Alloalcanivorax dieselolei B5: one gene and its partners. The protein of the gene in region 1 interacts with the protein of each later gene in a pairwise test. Links are inferred from orthologs where the notes say so. Each region holds a gene or a part of one and is shown in the gene's direction. Other genes may lie near its edges. The genes, in order: ptsN, trkA and B5T_RS12350.

Evidence for each region.
Region 2: the proteins of ptsN (region 1) and trkA interact in binary tests that used the Escherichia coli proteins (3 or more experiments, as listed by UniProt). The link is inferred for Alloalcanivorax dieselolei B5 from one-to-one orthologs.
Region 3: the proteins of ptsN (region 1) and B5T_RS12350 interact in binary tests that used the Escherichia coli proteins (3 or more experiments, as listed by UniProt). The link is inferred for Alloalcanivorax dieselolei B5 from one-to-one orthologs.

Annotation. Positions count from the first base shown.
Region 1 is NC_018691.1:3,974,476-3,978,392, forward strand. The notes cover bases 1-2,964. They hold ptsN (PTS IIA-like nitrogen regulatory protein PtsN), read left to right. Parts: upstream 1-1,227; coding sequence 1,228-1,701; downstream 1,702-2,964. Other genes in these bases: B5T_RS17665 (RNA polymerase factor sigma-54), read left to right, coding at 1-851; hpf (ribosome hibernation-promoting factor, HPF/YfiA family), read left to right, coding at 920-1,219; rapZ (RNase adapter RapZ), read left to right, coding at 1,774-2,628; B5T_RS17685 (HPr family phosphocarrier protein), read left to right, coding at 2,625-2,894. Also shown: B5T_RS17690 (RDD family protein), read right to left, coding at 2,990-3,917. UniProt on the Escherichia coli protein: Seems to have a role in regulating nitrogen assimilation.
Region 2 is NC_018691.1:120,478-124,417, reverse strand. Bases 452-3,438 are described here. They hold trkA (Trk system potassium transporter TrkA), read left to right. Parts: upstream 452-1,250; coding sequence 1,251-2,627; downstream 2,628-3,438. Other genes in these bases: B5T_RS00565 (TrkH family potassium uptake protein), read left to right, coding at 2,745-3,438; rsmB (16S rRNA (cytosine(967)-C(5))-methyltransferase RsmB), read left to right, coding at 452-1,237. Outside these bases: more of rsmB, read left to right, coding at 1-451; more of B5T_RS00565, read left to right, coding at 3,439-3,940. UniProt on the Escherichia coli protein: Part of the constitutive potassium transport systems TrkG and TrkH. May regulate the transport activity of TrkG and TrkH systems. Binds to NAD(+) and NADH.
Region 3 is NC_018691.1:2,754,277-2,758,472, forward strand. Bases 620-3,862 are described here. They hold B5T_RS12350 (DUF4118 domain-containing protein), read left to right. Parts: upstream 620-1,019; coding sequence 1,020-3,662; downstream 3,663-3,862. Other genes in these bases: B5T_RS22305 (TorF family putative porin), read left to right, coding at 620-1,023; B5T_RS12355 (response regulator), read left to right, coding at 3,655-3,862. Outside these bases: potassium-transporting ATPase subunit KdpC, read left to right, coding at 1-448; more of B5T_RS22305, read left to right, coding at 445-619; more of B5T_RS12355, read left to right, coding at 3,863-4,196. UniProt on the Escherichia coli protein: Member of the two-component regulatory system KdpD/KdpE involved in the regulation of the kdp operon. KdpD may function as a membrane-associated protein kinase that phosphorylates KdpE in response to environmental signals.

The DNA of each region.
Region 1 (3,917 bases):
GTGATCTGGCCGAATGCCTGGGCGTGCAATTGCGCCAACAGCCCGCCGACACCCCGCACCTGGACACCGCGACCGCCCTGCTCGGGCATCTCGCGCTACTGGAAAAGCACGACTATGCCGGACTGCGCCGCACCATGGGGGTGACGGAAAGCGATCTCCTCGACGCCCTGGCGTTGTTGCGCACCCTGGACCCGGCCCCGGGCGAACAAATCGGCGGCGAGGTGGCGGAATACGCGGTTCCCGATGTGGTGGTGCGCCCCTTCCGCGGCGGCTGGCGGGTGGAACTGAACGAAGAAGTCCTGCCCAAGGTCAACCTGAACGCCCAGTACGCCCGCCTGGCCCGCCGCACCGAGGGCGAGGACGGCCAGTACCTGCGTAACTGCATGCAGGAGGCGCGCTGGTTCCTGAAAAGCCTGCAAAGCCGTAATGACACCCTGCTGAAGGTGGCCCGGCGCATCGTCGAGGTGCAGCAGGACTTCTTCCACTATGGCGAGGAAGCGATGAAACCGCTGGTGCTGGCCGATATCGCCGAGGCGGTGGAGATGCACGAATCCACCATCAGCCGGGTCACCAATCAAAAGTTCATGCTCACGCCCCGAGGGGTGTTCGAGCTGAAGTATTTCTTTTCCAGTCACGTGGACACGGAAGGCGGCGGTGAATGTTCTTCCACCGCCATTCGTGCCATCATTAAGAAGCTGGTCGCCGCCGAGAACCCTCGCAAGCCACTCAGCGACAATAAGCTGGCCAGTTTGCTCAATGAGCAAGGGATCAAGGTGGCGCGCCGGACCGTCGCCAAGTATCGGGAGGCGATGCGAATCCCGTCTTCCAGCGCTCGCAAACGTCTGGTTTGACGACGCGGGAAACGGCTTATAACCCGGGCCAGAGGCCGGGGTTAAATAACGAGGCAAAGGAGCCAGCTATGCAAATCAACATCAGTGGCCATCACCTGGATATCACCGAAGCCCTTCGTGATTATGTGGACGACAAGTTTTCCAAGCTGGAACGGCATTTCGACCAGATCACTAGCATTCAGGTAATCCTGTCCCCGGAGCCGAACACCCACAAGGCGGAATCCACCATCCACATTTCCGGCGGCGAAGTCTTCGCCACCGCCGAGGCCGGTGACATGTACGCGGCTATTGATGCCCTGACCAGTAAGCTGGATCGTCAGATTCTCAAACACAAGGAGAAGACCGTGAGCCGCAAGCACGGTCACTAAGCGGATCTATGCGAGTACGAGAACTTCTCACCGAGGACCGCACCCATAACGGTATCGAGGTGGGTAGCAAAAAACGCCTTCTGGATCAGGTTGCCGAGCTGGCCGCGGCCAGTTGCGGCGACCTCGGTGCCCAGGACGTGTTCGATGCACTGGTGGCCCGGGAGCGCCTGGGCTCCACCGGTATCGGTGAAGGCATCGCCATCCCCCACTGTCGGCTCGGACGCTGCGAGCAGGCAGTGGGCCTGCTGCTGAAACTGGCCGAACCGGTGGACTTCGATGCCGTGGACGGCCGGCCGGTGGATCTGGTGTTCGTTCTGCTGGTGCCTGAACAGAACCCCGAACAGCACCTCAAGACCCTGAGTCACCTGGCCAACCTGTTCAACGACGAGGATTATCGGCGTGAACTGCGCCAGGCCACGGACGATCACCAACTCTATATTACCGCCGTGGAGTCAGAGGCCGAATTGCGCCTGGCTTCATAAGCTACGACGGGGCCCATGCGGCCGGTTCTCCCCGGCCCGGGCGTCTTTTCGGGGAAGAAAGCGTCAATCGCCATGAAACTGACCATTCTCAGCGGCCGGTCCGGATCCGGTAAGACCACGGCTCTGCAAGCACTGGAAGACCACGGTTATTACTGCGTGGACAACCTGCCTCTGGGCCTGTTGCCGCAACTGGCCGGGCAACTGGATGACGAGGACCGGGTGCTGGAGCGGGTGGCGGTGGGGATCGATGCCCGCAACCTGCCGCGACAACTGCTGGCCTTTCCCTCCACCCTGGCGGAACTGCGCAAGTTGCAGGTGGAAACGGAAATCATCTTTCTCGACGCCGATCACGGCACCCTGCTCAAACGCTTCAGTGCCACCCGGCGCCCACACCCGCTCAGCGGCGATGATCGCACTCTGGCCGATGCCATCGCCTATGAAGCCGAACTGCTCTCCGACATCCGCATGCGCGCGGATCTGGTGATCGACACCAGCACTCTGGATGTCCACTCCCTGCGCAACCAGATCCGCCAGCGGGTAGCCGGCCGCAACGTCAAACTGTCGCTGTTGATCCAATCGTTCGGCTTCAAGAACGGTCTGCCCAACGACGCCGATCTGGTCTACGACGTGCGCATGCTGCCCAATCCCCACTGGCACGGCGATCTGCGGGCCCTGACCGGTCGCGACGACAAAGTAGCGGCCTTCCTGCAATCTCATCAGGAAACCGAGGATTTGATCGACGATATTTTCCAGTTTCTGGTTCGCTGGCTACCCCGCTATGCCGCCAACGACCGCAGTTACGTTACCGTTGCCATCGGCTGCACCGGTGGCCGCCATCGCTCCGTCTATCTGGCCGAGCAGTTGGCTCAGCGCCTGCGCAATAAAGCCATCCCCCTGCATGTGCGGCATCGGGAGCTGGAGGGATGATCGAGAGGGAACTCACCATCATCAACAAACTGGGACTGCATGCCCGCGCCGCCGCCAAAGTGGTCAGCGTGGCGTCACGTTACAGCTGCACTATTCAGGTGCTTCACAACGAGCGTCAGGTCGACGCCAAGAGCATCATGGGCCTGCTTACCCTCGGCGCCGCCAAAGGCACCAACCTCAGGGTGCGGGTGGACGGCGATGACGAGCAGCCGGCCATGGCGGAACTGGCCGACCTGTTCGCCCGCCGTTTCGACGAAGAAGAGTGAAGAGGCCACTGTAGGAGCTTGCCCTGCAAGCGAACTCTTTGAACGTTGCGCATTCGCTTGCAGGGCAAGCTCCTACAGCGGCTTCGTGGTCCGGTCTACTGCCCGTCCTTCCGCTCCCTCTCGCTGCGCGCCCAGTTGATGACATAACTGCGGCTGACGCGATCGTGCAGGAGATTCCCTTTCAGGAACAGGTTCACCAGGATCACCACCTTGCTGGTCAGCGCATTGACCACTACGAACGCCATGACCCGCCATACATTGTGCAGGAATGACAGCCGCTCAAACTCCAGATTCGTTACCCTGAGCCCCAGCATCCGTTTCCCCGGAGTCGCCTGCCTGGGTCCTGCCTCCATGACCAGCGCCATCAGCATATAGGCCGGCACGGCGAGCATGGCAAAAAGTCCGAGGAAAGCGCCAACACCACTGGCATCGGCATCACCATTAGCATCCGCCACCATGACGCTCACCACCCATATCGGCATGACCAACAGCGCCACCAATACCAGCAGATCGATGACGATAGCGGCCATACGCAGGGTCATGCCGGTGAAATAAAGGGTTTCGGGTGCCGGCTCGGAGCTTGCCTGACGCGACGGCGGCACCGTCTCCTTACCACCACGCAGCCCCTGCAATAAGGCCTGATCGCCGGAAGAATTCGTATCCAGGGGGGCCAACACCCGATCCATGGCGGTATCGCCAAAACGGGCCGCCAGCAAGCCACGACGCCCTTCCCAATCGAACAGGCTGCTCAAATAAGCCAGTGTCACCGCATCCAGAGGCGGCTTGTTATCCTGCTGCCGAAGCCGCTCCACCAGCCCCGCCATCAGGGCATCACCCAAACCATGGTGAAAGGCGCTGTCCAGCATCCAGGGACTGTTGGCGAGGAAACGCCATTCCTTCTCCTCAGCCGGCCGCCCCTCGCGCTCCAGCAAAGCCTGGCACTGGGTCAACAGTCGTTCGTGTTCACGACTGGCCGCCAGCCACTCGTCTTCTTCCGGCTCCCGTTCTTCCTCCCGCTCACGT
Region 2 (3,940 bases), 3.9 Mb from region 1 along the record:
CGGCGACGGCGCCAGTCTGCGCGAGGTGCTGCGCGCCCAGGCCCTGGATGGCGCCGCCGGCGGCCTGATGCGCGACCTCTGCTTTGGTGTCTGCCGCTACCTGCGCCCACTCAATCACTGGCTCAATCAACAGCTGAGCAAACCACTCAAACCCAGTGCCCAGCCGGTGCGGCTGGCGCTACTGTGCGGCCTTTACGAACTGTGGTTCAGCGACCGCGCCGATCATGCGGTGGTCAATGCCTATCCGGACCTGTGCCGCAAATTGAAAGCGGGCTGGGCCAGTGGCCTGGCCAACGCGGTGTTGCGCAAGGCCAGCCGTATTGACGCCGCCACCGCCTTCGCCGACTACCCCGACGCGGTGCGCTGGTCGCTGCCGGACTGGCTCTGGCAGCAGTGGCAAAGCGACTGGCCGGATCAGGCCGCCGCCATGGCCGAGGCCAGCCTGACGCCACCGCCGCTGACCCTGCGGGTGAATCAGCGGCACCACCACCGCGACCATTGGCTGACACAATTCGGTGACGAAGCCCGTGCCGGTGCTCTCTCTCCGTGGGCGCTGTATCTGTCGCCACCCCGCCCGGTCACCGCCCTGCCCGGTTTCGCCGAGGGCGAACTGACGGTGCAGGACGAAGCGGCGCAACTGCCGGTGACCTTGATGGCGATGCCGGACGGCGCGCGCGTGCTCGACGCCTGCGCCGCGCCCGGCGGCAAGACCGGTCAGCTGGCCGAAGCCTTTCCCGGCGCACGGCTGGTGGCACTGGACGTGTCCGAATCGCGTCTGCGTCAGGTGCGCGAGGCGCTCAAGCGCCTCGACGCCGAGGCCACCGTGCTCCAGGGTGACGCCGCCGACCCGCAAAGCTGGTGGGACGGTGAGCCGTTTGACGCCATTCTGCTGGATGCCCCCTGCTCAGCCACCGGCATCCTGCGCCGCCAGCCGGATGTGAAATGGCATCGCCGCCGCCAGGACCTGCCGGCCCTGGTGGATTTACAAGCGCGCATGCTGGATGCACTATGGCCGCTGCTGCGCCCCGGGGGTACGCTGGTGTACGCCACCTGCTCGGTGCTGCGCGCCGAAAACGATCAGCAAATCAGTGCGTTCCTCGAGCGCACCGAAGACGCCACCGAGGACACGCCGGGCATTGGCGCCGCGTCACCGGCGGCGCGGGGCTGGCAATTGCTGCCGCGGGATCAGGGGCCGGACGGTTTTTATCTGGCCCGCCTGCGCAAAACCATGGGGTGATCGGACCACGATCATGAAGATCATTATTCTGGGTGCCGGCCAGGTGGGCGGCACGTTGGCGGAGAACCTCGCCGGCGAACGCAACGATATCATCGTCATTGATACAGATGGCGAGCGCCTGCGGGAACTGGGGGACCGTCTCGACATCGGCACGGTGCAGGGCATGGGCTGCTATCCCAGCGTGCTCAAGGACGCCGGCGCCGAGGACGCCGACATGCTGATCGCGGTGACCAACTCCGACGAGGTCAACATGGTCGCCTGCCAGGTAGCCTACAGCCTGTTCCGCACCCCCACCAAGATCGCCCGCATCCGCACCGCCCATTACACCAGCCGCGCCGACAAGCTGTTTAACGAGAGCGCCATTCCCATCGACGTGATCATCAGTCCCGAGCAGGTGGTCACCGACTATATCAAGCGTCTGATCGAACATCCCGGCGCTCTGCAGGTGGTGAATTTCGCCGGCGGCCGGGTGCAGCTGGTGGCCGTGCGCGCCTATTACGGCGGCCCGCTGGTGGGCAACGAGCTGCGCGAACTGCGCAAGCACATGCCCAATGTGGATACCCGGGTGGCGGCGATTTTCCGCCGTAACCGGCCGATCATTCCGGAAGGCAACACGGTCATTGAGGCGGACGACGAAGTGTTCTTCATCGCCGCCAAGAACGACATCCGCGCGGTAATGAGCGAGCTGCGCCGGCTGGAGCACAACTACAAGCGCGTTCTCATCGCCGGCGGCGGCAACATCGGTTATCGCCTGGCGAAAAGCATCCAGCACCGCTACAACGTCAAGGTCATCGAGCGCTCACCGCAACGGGCCGACTGGCTCGGCGAAAAACTGGAGCACACCGTGGTGCTGCAGGGCCTCTCCACGGATCGCGACGAATTGCTCAAGGCCAACATTGAGAACACCGATGTGTTCTGCGCTCTGACCAACGACGACGAGGCCAACATCATGGCCTCGCTGCTGGCCAAACGCCTGGGCGCGCGCAAGGTGATGACACTGATCGCCAACCCCGCCTACGTGGACCTGGTTCAGGGCCATGACATCGACATTGCCATTTCACCGCAACAGTCCACCATCGGCAGCCTGCTCACCCATGTGCGCCGTGGTGACGTGGTCAATGTCTATTCGCTGCGCCGCGGCGCCGCCGAGGCCATCGAGGCGATTGCCCACGGCGACGCCAAATCCTCCAAGGTGGTGGGCCGCGCCATCGAGGACATCGACTTGCCGGAAGGCACCACCATTGGCGCCGTGGTACGCGGTGAACGGGTACTGATCGCCCATGACGATGTGGTGATCGAACCGAACGATCACGTGATCCTGTTCCTGATCGACCGGCGCCGTATTCGCGACGTGGAAAAACTGTTCCAGGTCGGGTTCACGTTCTTCTAGGAAACGCATGCACGCTGACACGCCAACACGCTTGCACGCTCGCAAGTGCCACTTTCCAGCCCACGTTTTTTTGCGTGTTGCGTGTTGCGTGCTGGCGTGTCAGCGAAGGAAGAAAGCATGCATTTCGCGCTGATCTCCAAAGTGCTCGGCCTGCTGCTGGTGGTGTTCAGCTTCACCATGATGCCGCCGGTGGCGGTGTCCTACTTCTATCAGGACGGCAGTGAAGGGCCGTTCCTGGCGTCCTTCGTGATCTCGTTGCTGCTCGGGCTGGTGCTGTGGCTGCCGTTCTTCCGTCACCGCGCCGAACTGCAGACCCGCGACGGCTTCCTGGTGGTGACGCTGTTCTGGTCGGTACTGGGCGTGATTGGCGGCCTGCCGTTTTTGATTTCCGCCGACACTCCGGTGGGGTTCACCGACGCGGTGTTTGAATCCGTGTCCGGGCTGACCACCACCGGCGCCTCGGTGCTTTCCGGCCTGGATACCTTGCCCAAATCCATTCTTTATTACCGCCAGCAACTGCAGTGGTTTGGCGGCATGGGCGTTATCGTGCTGGCGGTGGCGATCCTGCCGATGCTGGGCATCGGGGGTATGCAGTTGTACAAGGCGGAGATTCCCGGGCCGATGAAGGACGCCAAACTGACGCCGCGCATCGCCGAAACCGCCAAGGCGCTGTGGTACCTGTATCTGTTCATCACCGTGGCATGCGCTTCGGCCTACTGGCTGGCCGGCATGTCCCTGTTCGACGCCATCACCCACAGCTTCAGCACCGTGGCCACCGGCGGCTTCTCCACCCATGACCAGTCCATGGCCTACTGGGACAGTGCCGCCATCGACTGGATCACCACCGTCTTCATTATTATCGGCGGGACCAACTTCGCCCTCCATTTCGCCGCCATTCGCGGCCTCTCGCCGCTGACGTTCGTGCGCGATCCGGAGTTTCGTTTCTACATCGGCATGGTGTTCCTCTACATCCTGCTGGTGACGCTGGGGCTCTTGGCCTTCAACGTGTTCCAGGGCGCCGATGAAACCTTGCGACACGCCGCGTTCCAGGTGGCCTCGTTCAGCACCGGCACCGGCTACACCAGCACCAACGCCGCCGCCTGGCCCGGTTTCGTGCCCTTCCTGCTGGTGTTCACCAGTTTCCTCGGCGCCAGCGCCGGCTCCACCGGCGGCGGCATGAAGAGCGTGCGCGGTGCTCTGGTGTTCCACCACAGCATTCGCGAACTGCGGCGGCTGATTTACCCCAACGGCGCCTTTGCCCTGCGTTTCGGCCGCCATACGGTGAATGATCGGGTGCTGCAGGCGGTGTGGGG
Region 3 (4,196 bases), 1.2 Mb from region 1 along the record:
GGTCTATCTGCATGGCGAGGCGGTGGGATCGCGGCTGGCGGCTCAGTCCTTCAGCGAGCCGCGCTATTTCCATAGCCGCCCATCCGCCGCCGACTACGATCCCACCGGGGTGTCCGGCTCCAATCTGGCGCCGAGCAACCCGGAACTGCGCCAGCGAGTAGCGCGGGACGCCGCCGCCCTGTCCCATCAGGAAAACGTTCCCGTTGAAAAACTGCCGGTGGATCTGGTTACCGCCTCCGGCTCCGGCATCGATCCGCACATCAGCCCCGCCGCCGCCGAACTGCAGGCCCCCCGCGTGGCGGCGGCTCGCGGTTTACCCATGGATCAGGTCAGGCGGATCATCGCCGAAAACACTCAAGCGCCTTTCCTCGGCGTGTTCGGCCCCACCTACGTCAACGTCCTCACCCTCAATGTGGCACTGGATCAAGCAGAGAGAATAAACCCATGAAAACTCAATACTCGCTGTTCATTCTCCCTGCTCTTTTTATCTCGGCGGTACCGGCCGGCCTGGAAAGCCAGCACTCTTCCGGTGGCTATGCCGGCGCCTGGTTCTCCACCATCGACGACGGTGACGACGCCGGTTATGAAATGGACCTGACCGCGGGCCACCGCTTCCAGGCCGGGCCGCTGCCGGTGGATGCCGGCCTAATCTACTACGCTTACCCGCTGGCGGAACAAAGCAGCGATGTCGGCGAAGGGTTTATCACCTTGGGGCCGGACCTTCTGCAAATACGCTATGCTGTTACCTTGTGGAAGGAGAACCACGACGGCGACACTCACGATCAGTACGTGGCGCTGGGCGGCGACTATCCGCTCAGCGATGATTACGGCGTTTCCTGGACGGTGGGCCATGTGGAAGACGCCACCGACCAGGACGGCAGTTACCAACACGTGGCACTGGCGCTGAGCCGCGACCTGATCGACCGTGGCGCTCTCAGCCTCGGCGTCGAGAGCAATAACGCCGACGATGATCGCCATCGCAACCGGCCCCGACTGGTGCTCAGTTGGCAATGGAGCCTATGAAAGACCCGACAACACCGGATCCGGACGCCCTGCTGGCGGTCAACGACGACACTGGCCGGGGGCGTCTGAAGATTTTCATTGGCGCCGCCCCGGGGGTCGGCAAGACCTACGCCATGCTACAAGCGGCGCGGGAACTGGCCCGCCAGGGCCAGCCGGTACTGTTGGGCGTGATCGAATCCCATGGCCGCGGCGAAACCGAGGCGCTGTGCGCCAACCTTCCGCGCCTGCCTTTGCGTCCGATCCAGTATCGGGGGCACAGCTTTCATGAGTTCGATCTGCAGGAGGCGCTGCAACAACGCCCTTCTCTGATTCTGGTGGACGAACTCGCTCACCGGAACATTCCCGGCAGTCTCCATCCACGCCGCTATCAGGACATTGAAGATCTGCTTGCTGCTGGCATCGACGTGTGGACCACGGTCAACGTCCAGCACCTGGAAAGCCTCAACGATCACATCGCCCGTATCACTGGCGTGCGCATGCGCGAAACCGTGCCCGACGCCCTGGTTCAATCGGCCCGCGATCTGATCCTGGTGGATCTGCCGCCGGATCAACTGCTGGAACGGCTGCGCCAGGGCAAGGTGTATGTCCCGGAGCAGGCCCGCGCGGCCATGGACCACTTTTTCAACCGGAGCAATCTGACCGCCCTGCGCGAGCTCGCGCTGCAAACCGTGGCCAATCGTATCGACCACGACGTGTTCACCTCCATGGCCAGCCAGGGCGTCGATGGTCCCTGGCCGGTACGTCCGCGTCTGCTGGTATTGGTGGACGGGCGCGGCAATGACAAAGCGGTGGTGCGCGCCGCCGCGCGCATGGCGCAACGGCGCCGGGCACCCTGGACCACTCTTTGGGTGGACACCGGCCAAGCGCCGCCCGATACGCAAAAGCAGAACCTGGCAGCGGTATTCCGACTCACCGAGCAATTGGGCGGCGACACCGTCACCCTGCACGGCCACGATGTGGTCGGCATGGCCCTGGACCATGCCCGCCACCACAACGTCACCGGCATTGTCTTCGGCCGCAGCCGCCACCGTCCGCTGGCTGGCTTGTTCGGTCGTACCTTGAGTCAGAAACTGATGCGCCGGGGCCAGGATTTCGAGCTGACCTGCATCGCCAGCGCACCGCCGCACCACCGTCGGCGCTGGCGTGCGCCGGGCTGGCCGCCGGCACGGCAACTGTGGCTGGCGCTGTCGGTGGTGGCGGCGAGCGTGCTGGCCGCCGCGGTGGCGGACCATTTCCTGGCGTTGCCGAACCTGTCGCTGATCTTTCTTACCGGCGTCCTGCTGGTGGCCAGCCGCACCGGCATGCGCGCCGCCACTTTCGCCGCCGTGCTCAGCCTGCTCACCTATAATTTTTTCTTCACCGAGCCGTTTTTCAGTCTGGCGATGTACCACACCCAGGATATTCTCACCGTGGCGTTCTTCCTGGTCATCGCCCTGGTCACCGGTCGGTTGGCCAGCCGATTGCGCAATCAGGTGGTGAACCTGCGCCGCGTTGGCGACCACAACCGCTCACTGCTGCGACTGAGCCGGAAGCTGGGCGGAGCCACCGGTATTCAGGACGTTCAACGGGAGGCCGGAGAGTACCTGAGCCGGGAGTTCGCCACCGTGGTCAAAGTGGTGCCGTCCCAGGACCTGGATCAGGACAAGGGGCTCACCGGATCATTGCGCACCGCCGCCCAATGGGCTCTGGAAAGCGGCAAACAAGCCGGACGTGGCACCGATACTCTGGGCGATCTGCCACAACGTATCTTTCCACTGCGTTTCCGCGACCAAAGCCTTGGTGTGCTGCTGCTCAGCGCGGACAAGCTGGAAGGGCTCGACACCGCTGTGCTCAGCCATATGGAAACACTGGCCAACCAGGTCGCCCTGGCCCTGTGGCGGGTTCAACTCAGTGCCACCCTGGAAGCCTCCCGCGTCGCCGAGGAAACCGAGCGCCTGCGCTCGGCCCTGCTCTCCTCCATCTCCCACGACCTGCGTACCCCGCTGTCTTCCATGATCGGCGCCGCCAGCAGCCTGCGCGATCAGGCCTCACTGCTCAGTGAAGAACATCGACGGGAACTGCTCGACGCCATCCTCAACGAGGGGCACCGGCTGAACAGCTATATCCAGAATCTGCTGGATATGACCCGGCTCGGCCACGGCACCCTGAAACTGGCACGGGACTGGATCGCGCCGGCGGATCTGATCGCCGCCGCACTGAAACGCACCGCACCGCTTACCGCCAATCTGACACTCCATCGTCAGGTGGAAGCGGACCTGCCGCTGTTGTTCGTACACCCCGCGCTCATCGAGCAGGCCCTGGTGAACTTGATCGAGAACGCCGCCAAATTCTCCCCCACCGGCGGCGAAATCACCCTTGTCGCCCGGGCCGACACTGACCGCATCGTGGTCGAAATCAGCGATCAGGGCCCCGGCATTCCAGAGGATCAACGAGAGAAAGTCTTCGACATGTTCTTCACCGGCGGCGACGGCGATCGGGGGCCCTACGGCAGCGGCCTGGGCCTCGCCATTTGCCGGGGCATGGTCGGCGCCCATGGCGGTACCATCGAGGCCCTGCCGCCCGTCAACGGTAGCGGTGCGCACATCGTGATAACCTTGCCCTTGATGGAACAACAGCCCGATGGACCGAACCATGTCTAGTCCCGCCGCCGGCGGCATTCTGATCATCGACGACGAAGTGCAAATCCGTCGCTTTCTGCGCATCAGCCTGCAAACCGAAGGCTATCAGGTCAACGAAGCCGCCACCGGCGGCGACGGCCTGGCCCTGGCCGAAACCAGCCAGCCCGCGCTGATCGTACTGGACCTGGGCCTGCCCGATCTCGATGGGCAGGATGTGCTTGGCAGGATCAGGGCCTTCAGCAACGTGCCGGTGATCATTCTTTCAGTCCGCGATGACGAAGGCGAAAAAGTGCGCGCCCTGGATCTCGGCGCCAACGACTATGTCACCAAGCCCTTCGGCGTTCAGGAATTCCTTGCCCGGGTGCGCCGGCACCTCGGTCACGTCAACGACGCCGGCGTCGTCCGCAACGAGTACGACGACGGCCACCTGCGCTTCGACCTCGCCCGGCACCAGGTGGAACTGGCCGGTGAACCGGTCAAACTCACCCCCAAAGAATTCAACGTCCTCGGTATCCTGATCCGCAACGCCGACCGGGTCATTACTCAACAACAGCT